3 regions of the Aliiglaciecola sp. genome follow, and region 1 is predicted to be linked to each of the others. Evidence: predicted binding sites of a transcription regulator. Region 1 holds the regulator's gene; each other region holds the start of a gene.
What was found. Region 1 encodes FNR, which switches genes on or off when oxygen is low (the NO sensors DNR and NnrR bind a similar motif). Its sites were predicted from a motif close to TTGATCTAGATCAA; they were not measured.
Positions count from the first base shown of each region.

Region 2: the regulator FNR is predicted to act here: its motif matches at 2,828-2,841, upstream of uspE (universal stress protein UspE).
Region 3: the regulator FNR is predicted to act here: its motif matches at 2,870-2,883, upstream of ABJV04_RS12720 (OmpW family outer membrane protein).

Region 1 covers NZ_JBDWYG010000031.1:106,856-111,777, reverse strand. Annotated here, with positions in the region: gene ABJV04_RS07150 (heavy metal translocating P-type ATPase) at 1-1,558, shown strand, start outside; gene ccoS (cbb3-type cytochrome oxidase assembly protein CcoS) at 1,571-1,756, shown strand; gene ABJV04_RS07140 (sulfite exporter TauE/SafE family protein) at 1,753-2,418, shown strand; gene fnr (fumarate/nitrate reduction transcriptional regulator Fnr) at 2,444-3,181, shown strand; gene uspE (universal stress protein UspE) at 3,295-4,227, shown strand; gene ttcA (tRNA 2-thiocytidine(32) synthetase TtcA) at 4,363-4,922, shown strand, end outside.
Region 2 covers NZ_JBDWYG010000069.1:74,318-79,239, forward strand. Annotated here, with positions in the region: gene atpF (F0F1 ATP synthase subunit B) at 1-250, shown strand, start outside; gene ABJV04_RS18930 (alternate F1F0 ATPase, F1 subunit alpha) at 274-1,851, shown strand; gene ABJV04_RS18935 (F0F1 ATP synthase subunit gamma) at 1,853-2,755, shown strand; gene uspE (universal stress protein UspE) at 2,906-3,823, shown strand; gene ABJV04_RS18945 (alkaline phosphatase) at 3,929-4,922, opposite strand, start outside.
Region 3 covers NZ_JBDWYG010000039.1:226,231-231,152, reverse strand. Annotated here, with positions in the region: gene accB (acetyl-CoA carboxylase biotin carboxyl carrier protein) at 1-356, shown strand, start outside; gene accC (acetyl-CoA carboxylase biotin carboxylase subunit) at 371-1,711, shown strand; gene ABJV04_RS12725 (MipA/OmpV family protein) at 1,920-2,786, shown strand; gene ABJV04_RS12720 (OmpW family outer membrane protein) at 2,953-3,603, shown strand; gene ABJV04_RS12715 (response regulator) at 3,808-4,479, shown strand; gene ABJV04_RS12710 (ATP-binding protein) at 4,480-4,922, shown strand, end outside.

The sequences.
Region 1 (4,922 bases):
TTTTGAATCAGTCTGTATGTTCATCTTTTTATTACTAATCAGCCGCTTTTTAGAACACCGTTCACGACACCAAGCCAGTCTTATATCTGCCAATATGTTTAAATACATTCCACTGACGGCCATTCAAATAGATAGTGATAACAAGCAAAACTCGGTGTTAGCAAAACACCTTAAACCAGGACAAAAAATACTAGTCCGCCCTGGTGAAACGTTTCCAGTCGATGGGGTGATAACATCTGGCGATGGAAACGTAGATGAGTCCATGTTGACGGGTGAGTCTGAGAAAATCAAAAAGAACATTGGTGACCATGTGTATGGCGGCACCATAAATCTGTCAGGCTCATTTGAAATAGAAGTTGAAAATGAACTTAAATTATCCTTAGTAAATAAAATACTACGGTTGCAAGAATTAGCCCTTGCCGATAAACCCAAGGCTGCAGTGTATGCTGATGTAGCCTCAAAATACTTTATTGTAATTGTTCTTGGAATTACTCTGATTAGTTATTTCGGTTGGTTAGCTTATCAACCAGATCGGGCATTTTGGGTGGCCATATCGATTTTAGTCGCCACCTGCCCTTGTGCATTAAGCTTAGCAACCCCCACGGCATTAACTAGCGCCATGGCAAAGTTAAACCAATATGGTTTGTTGGTAAAAAGAGCAAATATCATTGACGTCATGCCTGATGTCGATACGGTAATTTTTGATAAAACAGGTACCCTCACTAATGGTCACTTTAGTGTAAGTGAAGTTGAGCTATTTAATCATTCAGACGAAAATTTTGTATTCAACTTAGCGGCTGGCATCGAGCAGTATTCTAAACATCCAATCTCCCAAGCGTTTCAATCCAAAACGCCTCTAGAGGTTAATCACGTAGACACCATTGCTGGCAAAGGCTTGCAAGGTACCTATCAATCGCAAATTGTAAAGATTGGTAATCTAAGCATTTTAGATGATAAATTAAATTTGCCCGCAAACCCTGATGACTCTCGCGTGTATTTGCAATTAGGCAAACAATTAATCGCCGCATTTACGGTAAAAGATGTAGTCAAAAAAGACGCTAAACAGCTCGTCAATGACCTGAGTAGCAAACAATTAGTGATGTTAAGTGGTGACGCCGAAACAAGTGCTACCTCGGTTGCCAACGCCTTGGGAATTCCCAATGTGTATTTTAGGCAAACGCCTCAACAAAAACTCAATTACATCCAAAGTTTACAAGCTGATGGACATAAAGTGTTGATGATTGGAGATGGTATTAATGACGCGCCTGTATTAGCCGCTGCCGATGTATCTATTGCAGTAGGTGACGCTAGTGACATGGCGAAACGTTCAGCCGATATCATTTTATTAAATTCGAAATTAAGTAATGTAAAATTTGCTGTTAGTATGGCAATCAAGGTACGCCATAAAATTAAACAGAATATGGTCTGGGCTATAGGTTACAACGCACTTATTCTTCCTCTTGCAGTGGCTGGATATTTAAGCCCATGGATGGCCGTTATCGGTATGTCTTTAAGTTCAATCATTGTAGTAGCAAATTCAATTCGTCTGCTCCGTTAATAGGAAACTAAATTGAGTATTATTTATGTATTAATCCCCATCGCTATACTGCTCGTTTTGTTAGCTATCGGGATCTTTTTTTGGGCAGTTAAGTCAAATCAATTTGAAGATTTAGAACGTCAAGGTTACAACATTTTATTCGATGATGACGTAGACAAAAAAGCACCACAAAAAGCCCCTAAAACTGAAGAAGAATGAACGATATCAGCTGGTTCTCAGCGATTTTAATTGGTCTTGCAGGTAGTGTACATTGTGCAGGGATGTGCGGCGGTATTGTTACCTCGTTTACCTTTGCCTTGCCAAAAAATCAGTCACAATGGCCATTTTTAATCGCTTATAATACAGGACGTATTTTATCCTACAGTGTTGCTGGCGCTATCGCCGGACTTTTAGGGCAAGTTGTCACAACCCAATCTTTCATCAACCCACAAGTACTCACCCTGTTTGGTGGGGTATTTATGGTGTTACTGGGGCTTTATGTGGGTCAATGGTCAAAGTTGCTCACTAAAGTCGAAAAAGTCGGTGCTATTTTTTGGCGTAAAATCAGCCCGTTGTCAAAACGTTTTATTCCCTTTAAACACCCAATGTATGCCGTGCCCTATGGTGTGATTTGGGGTTGGCTGCCCTGCGGATTAGTATATTCAACATTAACCTGGAGTGTTTCCACTGGCAGCGCAGTACAAGGTGCGTTGACCATGTTTTGTTTTGGTTTAGGCACACTGCCTATTATGTTAGCAATGGGAGCTAGCGCCACTCAAATCAGAAGTTGGTTAACACAACCCTTGGTAAAACGTAGCGTTGCAGTTTTATTGTGCTTATTTGGCTTGATTTTATGTTACCAAGGGATTCATAATTGGTAACTAATGAATTAAGTGGAATTATCTAATGTCTGATTCGAACAAGTTCAGTATTCGCTGCCAAAATTGTAGTTTTAACCATCTTTGCATCCCCGTAGCCCTGAACCAAACAGAAATGGAAAGTTTAGATGAGATAATCGAGCGTAAACGTCCTTTGCATAAAAATGATCAGCTCACTATTCCAGGACAAAAATTCACCTCATTATTTGCGGTAAGAACAGGTTCATTTAAATCCTATATTACCTCCCCTGATGGAGAACAACAGATAACCGGGTTTCATTTTCCTGGTGATATAGTTGGTTTCGACGGACTCTTTTCAGAAAAGTACCAAAGTTACAACCAAGCCATGGAAACCTCTATGGTGTGTGAGTTGCCCTATGACAAGCTCGACACTATGAGCGAGCAACTTCCGACATTACGTAAAGAAATGCTTAAGATAATGAGCACGGAAATAAACCAAGACCATAGTATGATGATGCTCTTGAATAAACGTACTGCAGAGGAACGTCTTGCACATTTTTTGATTAATTTATCCGACCGCTTTCACTCTCGTGGTTTTTCTGAAACCGAGTTCAATTTAACCATGACGCGTAACGAAATAGGTAACCATTTAGGTCTTACCGTAGAAACCGTCAGCCGTTTATTAACCCGTTTTCAAAAAGAAAATATCATAAAAGTAGATGGCAAGTTTATCCAGATCCCCGATTTAGCCTCCCTTAGAGATAAGCTCGGTGAGCATGTTTTACAAAATAAAGCCTGCGGATAGGCCTTTCCTGTTAAGTTGATTTAGGTCAAAACAAATAATCGGTTAACTGGCAAAATAGCTAAAGTACCCATACACTTAAGATGAAAGTGTAAACCTTATAAGGGAGTTAACTAATGTCCATATTTAACAAAATACTAGCCGTTGTAGACCCGACCACCGATGATCAGAAAGCCTTTAAACGGGCTCTCTTGCTGGCACAAAAAACGGGGGCCAGTGTTACTGCCTTTCTATCCATTTACGATTTCTCTTATGAAATGACCACTATGTTGACCGTAGATGAACGCGAAACAATGCGCCAAGCTGTGGTAGATGATAAAACTGATTGGCTAGCCAATATCGTTGAGCCATTGGCAGCTAACTCTTCAATCTCTGTAGATATCAAAGTAGTTTGGCATAATCGTCCTTATGAAAGTGTCTTATTTGAGGTGATTGACCACAGTTATGACTTAATTGTAAAAGGCACTCACGAGCATGACACCTTGAAATCGGTTATTTTCACCCCTACCGATTGGCATATTTTGCGAAAGTCTCCCGTGCCTGTATTGCTAGTCAAAGAGCATGACTGGCCAAGCAATGGCAACATTTTAGCGGCTGTTGATGTTGGTAGCGAAGATGATGAGCACCATAGTTTAAATAAAATCATTACAAAAACCGCAGGGATGATGGCTGATTTATTAGAAGGTAAAGTTAACCTTGTTAACTCTTACCCTGGAACACCAGTGAATATCGCCATCGAAATTCCAGAATTTGATCCCGTTGGTTATACGGAATCAGTCAAACAGCATCATGCCAAATGTATGCTTGAACATGCACAGAAATTCAATATACCCCAAGAAAATCAGCACCTTAGTGAAGGTTTACCTGAAGACGTAATTCCATCGGTTGCTAAAACCATAGATGCAGAGTTAGTAGTGATTGGAACCGTAGGTCGAACAGGGATCACCGCTGCACTTATTGGTAATACCGCTGAACACACTATCGACTCTCTCAATTGTGATGTTTTAGCCATAAAACCTGAAGGTTTTGAGTGTCCACTCAAGCACTAGTAATACATTAGCAATATCAGAGCAGAAGTTTACCTAAAACATTTGAAATTAGAGTGTTTATGTCCTTTATGAGGACAGGTATAATCGGCGCTGATAGCAATGTTTTCTAGGAATATAATGAGTAAGATCGAGTCTCTGTCTGAGAGTAAAAAATACAGTTTCAATAAACTTCAAAAGCGCTTAAGACGAAATGTAGGTAAAGCAATCGCCGATTTCAACATGATCGAGGATGGCGATAAGGTGATGGTTTGCCTGTCTGGTGGTAAAGACAGTTACACTATGCTCGATATTTTGATGTTTCTAAAAAGAATTGCCCCTATAAAGTTTGAAATTATTGCGGTTAATTTAGATCAAAAACAACCTGGCTTCCCCGCGGATGTACTTCCAAGATACTTAGAAAATTTACAAGTACCTTATGAAATTGTCACCGAAGATACCTATTCCATCGTCAAAGATAAAATTCCAGAGGGTAAAACCACTTGTTCTCTTTGTTCAAGATTACGTAGAGGAATACTGTATAAAACGGCATCACGTTTGGGGGCGACAAAAATCGCTTTGGGCCATCACCGCGATGACATGCTCGAAACCTTATTTCTGAACATGTTTCATGGGGGACGCTTAAAATCTATGCCTCCAAAACTCGTCAGCGATGATGGTAAACAAATGGTTATACGACCATTAGCCTATTGCTCTGA
Region 2 (4,922 bases), on a different contig from region 1:
ACAATGGGTTGAAGAAACGTATTCATCAGACAGCGTGGAAGCACTTGAGTTTAACTACACAATAAACCGAGAATTAATTTGTGGCATAGAAGTTATTTTTGATGGTTGGAAAATTCCTTGGAGTACACAAAATTACTTGAATTCAATGCAAGAAAACCTGCAACACCAGTTGCCCAAAAAAGTGTCTGCTCACATTAGCACCATAAAGACAGTTAATAAGCCAGATCTGGCGCAATCCAACATACGTTAAACCAAAAAAAGTGCAGAGATAGAATGAAACAGGATCCTGAGGCAAGTTTACAGCAAAATTATGATTCACTGTTTGAGCAGCTAAACCAATCAAATAATGATGTGACGAGCAACTGTTTGCTTGAAGAAGTTGGTATTGTTAACAGTGTGTCTCCGGGTATTGCCACAGTAAAGGGCTTACCAGGTGTAGGTTTTGAAGAACTGGTGCTTTTCCCAAATAACATTTACGGAATTGCCTTTAATCTGGATGAAAATGAAGTTGGCGTAGTGTTGTTAGGTGACTATTGTCAGCTAAGTGTAGGAGACCAAGTAAAGCGAACTGGACGAGTAATGGACATCGTTGTGGGTGAACACCTATTGGGCCGCGTTATCAATCCTTTGGGCCACCCCAAAGATAACAAAGGTCACCTTTCACAAACGCCACGCTTACCCATTGAGCGCCCTGCTCCAGAAATTATGTCACGTTTACCAGTGACCGAACCATTGCAAACAGGTATTAAGGTGTTAGATGCCCTACTCCCCGTTGGACGCGGGCAACGGGAATTAATTATGGGCGACCGACAAACTGGGAAAACCTCAATCGCCATTGATACCATTCTTAATCAGCGCGACAAAAACGTCCTATGTATTTATTGTGCTATCGCCCAAAAATCATCTTCAATTGCGAAAACCATTGCCACATTACAGCAGCACAATGCCCTTGAATACACAGTTGTTATGGTAACCGAAGGCAATGATCCGCCAGGATTGGATTATATCGCGCCCTATGCTGCAACCAGTATTGGCGAGTACTTTATGCACGCAGGAAAAGACGTACTTATCGTTTACGATGATTTAACTCGTCATGCCCGTTCATATCGAGAGTTATCTTTATTACTTCGTCGTCCGCCTGGAAGAGAAGCATTTCCAGGAGATATATTTTATTTGCACTCGCGGTTATTGGAGCGTTCAACTCACTTAAATGAAGAACATGGAGGCGGCTCCCTGACGGCCTTACCTATCATTGAAACCGAAGAACAAAATATGTCGGCTTACATTCCGACCAACCTAATTTCCATTACCGATGGGCAAATTTACTTGTCTCCCAAATTATTTGATTTGGGGGTATTGCCAGCGGTTGATGTGGGAAAGTCCGTATCCAGAGTAGGCGGAAAAGCGCAAAGAGATGGATTTAAAGCCGTTTCGGGCACATTAAAATTGGAATATGCACAATTCGAAGAACTGGAATCATTTGCGCGTTTTGGCGCTCGTTTAGATGACAGCAGTTTAGCAACAATCGAACATGGTAAGCGTATTAGAGCCTGCTTAAACCAACCAGAGTCGTCTCCGTTGTCAGTATCTGCACAAATTATTGTATTGTTAGCCCTGACACACCATTTCTTTGATGGGATTTCACTTCAGTATATTCAACAGGCGCAAGATGCCGTAGTCGATGGAATTGATAACCTTCATGAGGATATTCAACACAAATTAGCCCTAGCGAATACCTTAACAGAACAAGAGCTCAAGGATATTCTGACTATGTTTAAACAGGTTTTGGCACCTTTGCAAAGCGGTTCTGATAGCCCTTCTCACGCTAATACGGAAAGCGGCGAATCATAATATGAGTGAATCGAATAGCGATTTACAACGTAAAATTGTCAGTGCAACTGATTTGAAATCAGTTGTTAGAACCATGAAAGCCATGGCTGCGGCAAATATAAATCAATATGAAAATGCAGTACTTTCACTCGAAGATTATTACCGAACCGTACAATTAGGATTAACTGCTTATTTTATCAATACTGATAAAAGTGACTATCCCGCTACAGAAAAAATATCCTCCCCAACAGATCATAAAACCAAAATTGGAATTATTGTTATCGGCTCTGATCAGGGATTGGTGGGACAATTTAATGATATTTTAGTCGATTTTTTAAATGTTAAGCGTCAACAGTTCGGCGCCGCGCAACTGATATGGACAGCTGGTGAGCGAATACAGTCGTTACTCGAAGGACAAAAAGTTCCATTAGGAAGACAGTTTCCATTGCCGAATTCAATAGAAAGCATTACCTCTTTTGTTTCTGAGGTTTTGATAGAAATCGAGCAACAACAAACAAAAAATCAGTTAAAAGAAGTTTATCTTTTTTTCAATCGTACCTTAGACAAACCTAACTATGGCCCTTGCTTTAAGCGGATATTACCTTTTGACCAAAAGTGGAAACACGAATTTGTATCACTAACTTGGCCTAATCAATGTATTCCAGAGTTGCTGGTTAATAATGCGACGACCTTTAGCACACTCATAAAAGAATATATTTTCACATCCATTTTTAAAGGTTGCATAGAGTCACTAGCAAGTGAAAATGCAAGTCGACTTATAGCAATGCAGCGAGCTGAAAAAAATATAGAAGAGTTACAAGAGCAAATGCAAAAGTCATTCAATAAACTCAGACAAAGTGCCATTGATGAAGAGCTTGCTGATTTAGTGAATGGGTTTGAAGCCCTTACTGCCTTTGAAAAATGAAAATTATAGTAGGTATAAGGGAATCATTAGGTTTGCCTAAACATATTCGACTAAACTGTTTATTCACCAATATTGATCGACATCAAGTAGTGATTGAATAATCGGTGTATGGTCAAAGTGTATCGGCTTGATTCATTAATGGAGATTACTATGCAAACACCGCAAAAAATTCTAGTTGTCATCAGTGGCAAGCGTAAGCAGCATGAAGCCTTACTTCGGGCTTTAAAATTTGCCGAATTGAATGAAGTACATATTCATCTTCTGAATGTAATTTACGAGCCTATTTTAGATCTAACCGATGTGCTTTCAAGCGATCACCGTAAAGAAATGAAAAAAGAATATCTTGCAGATCGTTATCTCTATCTCAATACCATTGCTGAAGATCTTGAGAAAAAGAACATCCGTTGCACTACCCATGTTGAATGGTGTCGAGAGGTACACGAAGGTATCGAAGATGCCGTAAGCAAGATCCAACCGGATCTGGTGATCAAACGCATAACCGCAGACTCCATGAGTATAAATCCCTTTGCTATGCCAATCGACCGGCACTTGCTGCGTTACTGCAAAGCACCATTGTTATTGGTAAAACACGCCAGTTGGACAAACTCGCCTATATTGGCTGCGGTTGATGTGTTAGCCAAAGACGATAAACACGTTGCGTTGAATCAAGACATTTTGGAAGCGGCCCGACTTTTTGCACAGTTAGGAGAAAGCGAAATACACACCGTGAGCGCATATTTAGTGCATAACATGAGTGCCGCCATTGATTTCCCTACCATTAATTTTGAAAAACTCAGTGCCAATAGTGCTCAATTTCACAGTGATAAACTCGATAGCATGGAAAAAGCCCATGAAATTCCCATGGCCAAAAAGCATGTTGTAGCAGGCATGCCAGAAAAAGTAATCCCAAATGTAGTTAAACAAATCGACGCAGGGCTAGTGATTTTAGGCACCGTGGCTCGTAAAGGCATTTCCGCAGCATTTTTGGGAAATACTGCTGAATCCATTTTGGCAGAACTCAATTGTGAGGTATTGGCTCTGAATTTAGATGAGGGTGAGCCGGAGTAATTTCAAAGGGCAATAAGCCCAAAGCACATCAATAAATAAGGGCGTTTATTCTTACGCCCTGCTCTTTCAATAAAAAAGGGTACCAAAAGGTACCCTTGATCTAGTTTATTTCTGTTCGAGTAACGAAAACACCGTATTCGCGATATCAGTATTATTGCTTAGGCCCACAAAGGACTCACTGTGACTGCCAAAAGCAAATACTGGTACATCCACGGCGGTATGCGCCCCGGTAGTCCAACCAGTAAGGGTTCTTGCATCAATAATATGTTTAATATTAACGTAAAGTGCTTGTTTAACCGCATCCGCTGATGCATCTGCGTAAGGGTTCCCCTCGTTGCTTAACTGTGGATTATTTTCTCCCATACTTTTACTGAAGCTTAACAATGAAAGTTCGGACTCTGTTAGCTTAAAACTAAACAAATCTGAAGTTAGCGCTTCGGTAATATCTGCCTTTAACAACTGTTCAGCAATATAAATTGGGGAATGCGTCATGCTGCGCAATACCTCAGGTTTCCACTCATACTTTCCATTGGCACCTAGAGTCATGCCACCAGTACTGTGATCAGCAGTAACCACCACCAAGGTATCAGGATGCTGAGCTACATACTCTTCAAGCATTTCTAACGTGCTGGCGAGATCTTGCATTTCTCCCATTGCAGCAGCGATATCATTACTGTGTCCGCCCCAATCAACCTGGCTTGCTTCTATTAGCATAAAAAAACCTTTGTCACTTTCTAGCTGATCCAAAGCAGTGGATGTCATGGTTTTCAAACGATTGGCATCAGTGTCGTCCAAGGCCCAAGGTAAACCCACATCTGCAAACAAGCCCAAAAGCGGTTTATCCTTTGCAACATTGTTTAGGGCTGCATAGTCATCAACATATTGATAACCCAGCTCTTTAAACTCGCTGACTAAGTCTCTATCATCACGTAAAAAGAACTTCCAACCGCCCCCCAATACAACATCATACATTTGGTAATTATCAACATAACTATCAGCGATTTCATCGTAATTACCACGAGCTTCATTATGAGACATAAAACTTGCAGGGGTGGCGTGATTTACTTGGCTAGTTACCACTACACCAGTTTTTTTACCA
Region 3 (4,922 bases), on a different contig from region 1:
TTCACAGAGCAAGTGCAAGTTCACAAGCTCCTGTGCAATATGCGGCTCCAGCTCCGGCACCTGCACCGGTAGCAGCTGCTCCAGCGGCTGCAGCTGCCCCAGCAGCAAGCCCAGAAATATCTGGACATGTTGTGAAATCACCTATGGTTGGTACTTTTTATCGTTCAGCTTCTCCTACTTCGCCTGCATTTGTTGAAGTTGGTCAGAAAGTAAATGTTGGTGATACATTGTGTATTGTTGAAGCAATGAAAATGATGAACCAAATAGAAGCCGATAAAACAGGTGTAATAAAACAAATTTTGGTAGAGAACCAAGAGCCTGTTGAATTTGATCAACCAATGTTCGTAATCGAATAAGCGAGCGAATTATCATGCTTGATAAAGTCTTAATTGCGAACCGGGGTGAAATAGCACTTCGAATTTTGCGTGCATGTAAAGAGATGGGGATCAAAACCGTCGCTGTACATTCCACCGCAGATAAGGATCTGAAACACGTTTTGCTTGCAGATGAATCTATCTGTATCGGTAAAGCGTCAGCCACAGAAAGCTATTTAAATATCCCCCGAATCATTGCCGCTGCTGAAGTGTCTAATTCAGTTGCTATCCACCCTGGATACGGTTTTTTAGCTGAAAATGCAGAATTTGCAGAAGCAGTTGAAAAAAGTGGTTTTATTTTCATTGGTCCAAAAGCAGAAACCATCACTTTAATGGGCGACAAAGTGTCGGCCATTAAATCTATGAAAGAAGCGGGTGTACCTTGTGTACCTGGTTCTGATGGCCCTCTGAACGACGACCCAGAACGCAACAAAAATATTGCAAAACGAATTGGTTATCCGATTATCGTTAAAGCTGCTGGCGGTGGCGGTGGTAGAGGCATGCGCGTTGTGCGTAAAGAGTCAGAGCTAATCGAAGCTATTTCTATGACTCAGGCTGAAGCTGGTGCTGCTTTTGGTAATGCGACTGTATACATGGAAAAATTCTTGGAAAATCCTCGTCACGTTGAGATTCAAGTTTTATCCGACGGTCAAGGTAATGCAGTTCATTTAGGTGAGCGCGATTGTTCTATGCAACGCCGCCACCAAAAAGTAGTTGAGGAAGCCCCTGCACCTGGCATTAATTCAGAAACTCGTGAGCGTATCGGTGAACGCTGCCGTAAAGCCTGTATTGAAATAGGCTATCGCGGTGCGGGAACCTTTGAGTTTTTGTATGAAAACGGTGACTTTTACTTCATTGAGATGAATACCCGTATTCAGGTTGAGCATCCAGTAACAGAAATGATTACCGGTGTAGACTTGATCAAAGAGCAACTTCGTATTGCCGCTGGTCAACCTCTATCAATCGAACAAAAAGATGTGCAAGTTCGTGGTCATGCCATTGAGTGTCGAATTAATGCAGAAGATCCCGCAACCTTTATGCCTAGCCCTGGAAAAATCGATATGTTCCATTCGCCAGGTGGTTTTGGTATCCGTTGGGAATCTCACATCTATGCAGGGTACAGCGTACCGCCGCACTACGACTCTATGATTGGTAAGTTAATTGCCTATGGAGAAAACCGTGATGTGGCCATAGCTAGAATGCGTCATGCGCTGGATGAACTTGTTGTAGATGGCATTAAAACCAACATATCTTTGCAACAAAGTATCATGGCTGATGAAAACTTCTTTAATGGTGGAACAAACATTCACTATCTAGAGAAAAAACTGAAGCTCTGATAGCTGTAAATACTCATCGGAGTCTACCTAATCAAAGTTAGGTAGACTCCGACTCTTTTCTCTCACCCGATTCAAGCATTTTATCCAATCCGTTTTGTCTTCTCACACCGACTTCCTTGGTGCTTTTATATATTTACGATAATAAGCTTGAGCTAGTCACATTTACTGTAGTAAATTTCCATACTATTCCTATTCAAACGGTATTTTTGTGTCCTTCAAATCGCGTTTTTTAACCTTAGCTACGCTCTTTCTTAGCCTCCCCGCTCTTGCTCAAATAGATACATCTATGGACAACGATTACATCAAAAAACCGCGTTGGGAAGCGGGAATCGTCGGCGCAGGGTTTAGCACGCCTGAATACCCAGGAGCAGCAGACAATCATAACAATGGTTTCGTGTTACCTTTTTTCATCTACCGTGGAGACGTTATTAGAGTAGGCGAAAACAGTGTGATACGAGCAGTGGCCGTAGAAAAGAGCTGGATCGAAGTAGACCTATCCCTTGATGCAGCATTTAGCGCAGACTCTAACGAAGATTCGGTACGAGCAGGCATGCCAGACCTCGATTTTGTGTTTGAGGTAGGTCCGCAGGTTCGTCTCAAATTGTTTGAAAGTGGTAACAAAGCTATAGGAATTCAACAAATACAATTTAAATTGCAAAGCCGAGGAGTATTTTCCACCGACTTTTCTTCTATTACCCATCGTGGGTATGTATTGAATCCTGAATTAACCTATCAATACGTTGGAGCGTTTCAATCTGAAGATAGGTTCCGGTTTAGCGTTTCACCTGTTTGGGCCACAGAAAAATTACATGACTATTTTTATCAAGTGGATACCCAATTCGCCACTCAGCAAAGGCCTGAATACGATGCAAAAGCGGGCTATCTAGGCCTTACCTTATCTACAGGTTACATGTTTAACGTTACTCCAACTGTACGCATGTTCATGAGCGCGTCCTATCGCTTCCAAAATAACGCGGCCAATAGCGACAGCCCCTTGTTGGTGGAAAACAACAATTATGCGGTTGGCGCAGGAATAGTTTGGCAAATTAGAAAAAGCAGCGAATACCAAAATTAAACACCGATACTAGCTTGCGCTCACTGCTTTTTAGGGGTGTATTATAAAACTTTGATTTACATCAATCTTTTGAATCTTTTTGGTTGAGCCAGATCAATATCAGAAAAATTCAATTGGGTAAGCTTTCTCCATCAAATTTAAACACATTATATCGATGGAGAAACACATGAAAAAATTAGCAGTTTACCTAGCGGTAGCAGTCGCACTTAGCGCCACTCAAGCACAAGCATATACAACTGGCGATATGATCCTACGTGCAGGTGTCACTACCGTAGCCCCAGACGAATCAAGCAGTAATGTTTTTATTGGCGGTGCAGATGTTGGTGTTGGTGTAAATGTCGATAACAACTCTCAATTGGGATTAAACTTTGCGTATTTCTTGTCACCTAATTGGGCAATTGAAGTATTGGCAGCAACCCCTTTTGAACATGATATTGGTTTAAACACCGTTGGTGCCTTAGGTTCTACAAAACATTTACCACCAACTATTTCAGCTAATTATCACTTTTTAGAAGCCGATAGTGCGTTTCAACCCTATGTTGGTTTAGGTATTAACTACACTATTTTCTTCAGTGAAGAATTCACTGCTGCCAATCAAGAAGCAGGCTTTGATGATTTGGAGTTAGATGACTCTGTTGGTTTATCTGCTCAAATTGGTTTTGATTATATGTTGGATGACAATTGGTTTGTTAATGCTTCTGCACGTTACATTGATATCAGCACTGAAGCGACATTTACTAATGGTGGTTCAGCTGGAACTGTTGATGTAGATATTGACCCATTTGTTTATTCACTCACTGTTGGTTATAAATTCTAAACGGACTAAAACGTTATAAAAATGGGCACTTCGGTGCCCATTTTTGTTGGCGCATAGAAACAACCTTGCTAAAGAAGCCGCGTTAAGATTACTTTAAGGTAAACTTCTTATAATGATAGGGACGATCACAATACAAATTGTCATTCAATTAAACTATTGCCAATATGCTACGCCATTGCTGCAAACGAAAAAGAACCCACTATTATGCGTATTTTATTAGTCGAGGACGATCTCGCTTTATCTGAAGCCTTAAGCAAATCATTGCGCAAGCAGGGTTATGCGGTTAATTGTGTTTTTAACGGCAAAGATGCCATAGCTGCACTGGCCTCAGATGACTGTAATTTAATGATCCTTGACCTTGGGTTGCCCGATATGGACGGATTAACCTTACTCGATAAAATCCGCAAGCAGAAAAACAACATACCAACATTAATATTAACCGCACGGGACTCAACCTCCGATAAAATACAAGGTTTAGATAAAGGCGCTGATGATTATTTACCTAAACCATTTGAAATGTCAGAGTTGCTAGCCCGCTTACGGGTAATGGAAAGACGCTTAGGTACTTCGCAACAATCCCTAGTATCCTGCGGTCCCGTGAGTCTCGATATTACTCATCACTTACTGATTATAAATGATCAGCCGGTAGAAACTTCTCGTCGTGAGTTCACCCTGCTGAAGTCATTAATGGAAAACCTTGGGCGCATTCAATCTAAACAACAATTGGAATCTAAGCTTTACGAATGGGGCGATGAAGTGGCAAGCAATACAATTGAAGTTCATATTCATAATTTACGTAAAAAATTACCTAACGAGTTTATTAAAACGGTTCGTGGTGTAGGCTATAGCATTAATCAGCGAGCTTACCCTGGATAAATGGATTCAATTCGTAAATACCTGACCTTACTGCTTATCAGTGCTATTGCGCTGATTAGTTTTATTGCGGCACTACAAGGGTATCGTTCAGGAATGCAGATGTCTTCGGTGTTATTCGATGCTGAATTGAAAACTCTCGCCCAAAGCATGACTAACTTACCCACGCAAATTAGCGAGACTATTGCCGCTTCAAATGAAGATTTAGCCATTCAAAGTTGGTCTGATGAAGATTTGGTTTTACGCACCAGCAATGTGCCTTTAACTGCCATCGCTCCCTTCGAAGTAGGGTATTCTGACCAGAACTTTAACGCTCAACGGTGGCGGGTTTATGCCAGCTTCAATCAACAAACCTCTGTTTGGGTTTTTGTCGCTCAACCACTAAAAACCAGATTTGAGCTAACCGAAGAAATGATGATATCGGCAATGACACCATTTTTTCTCGC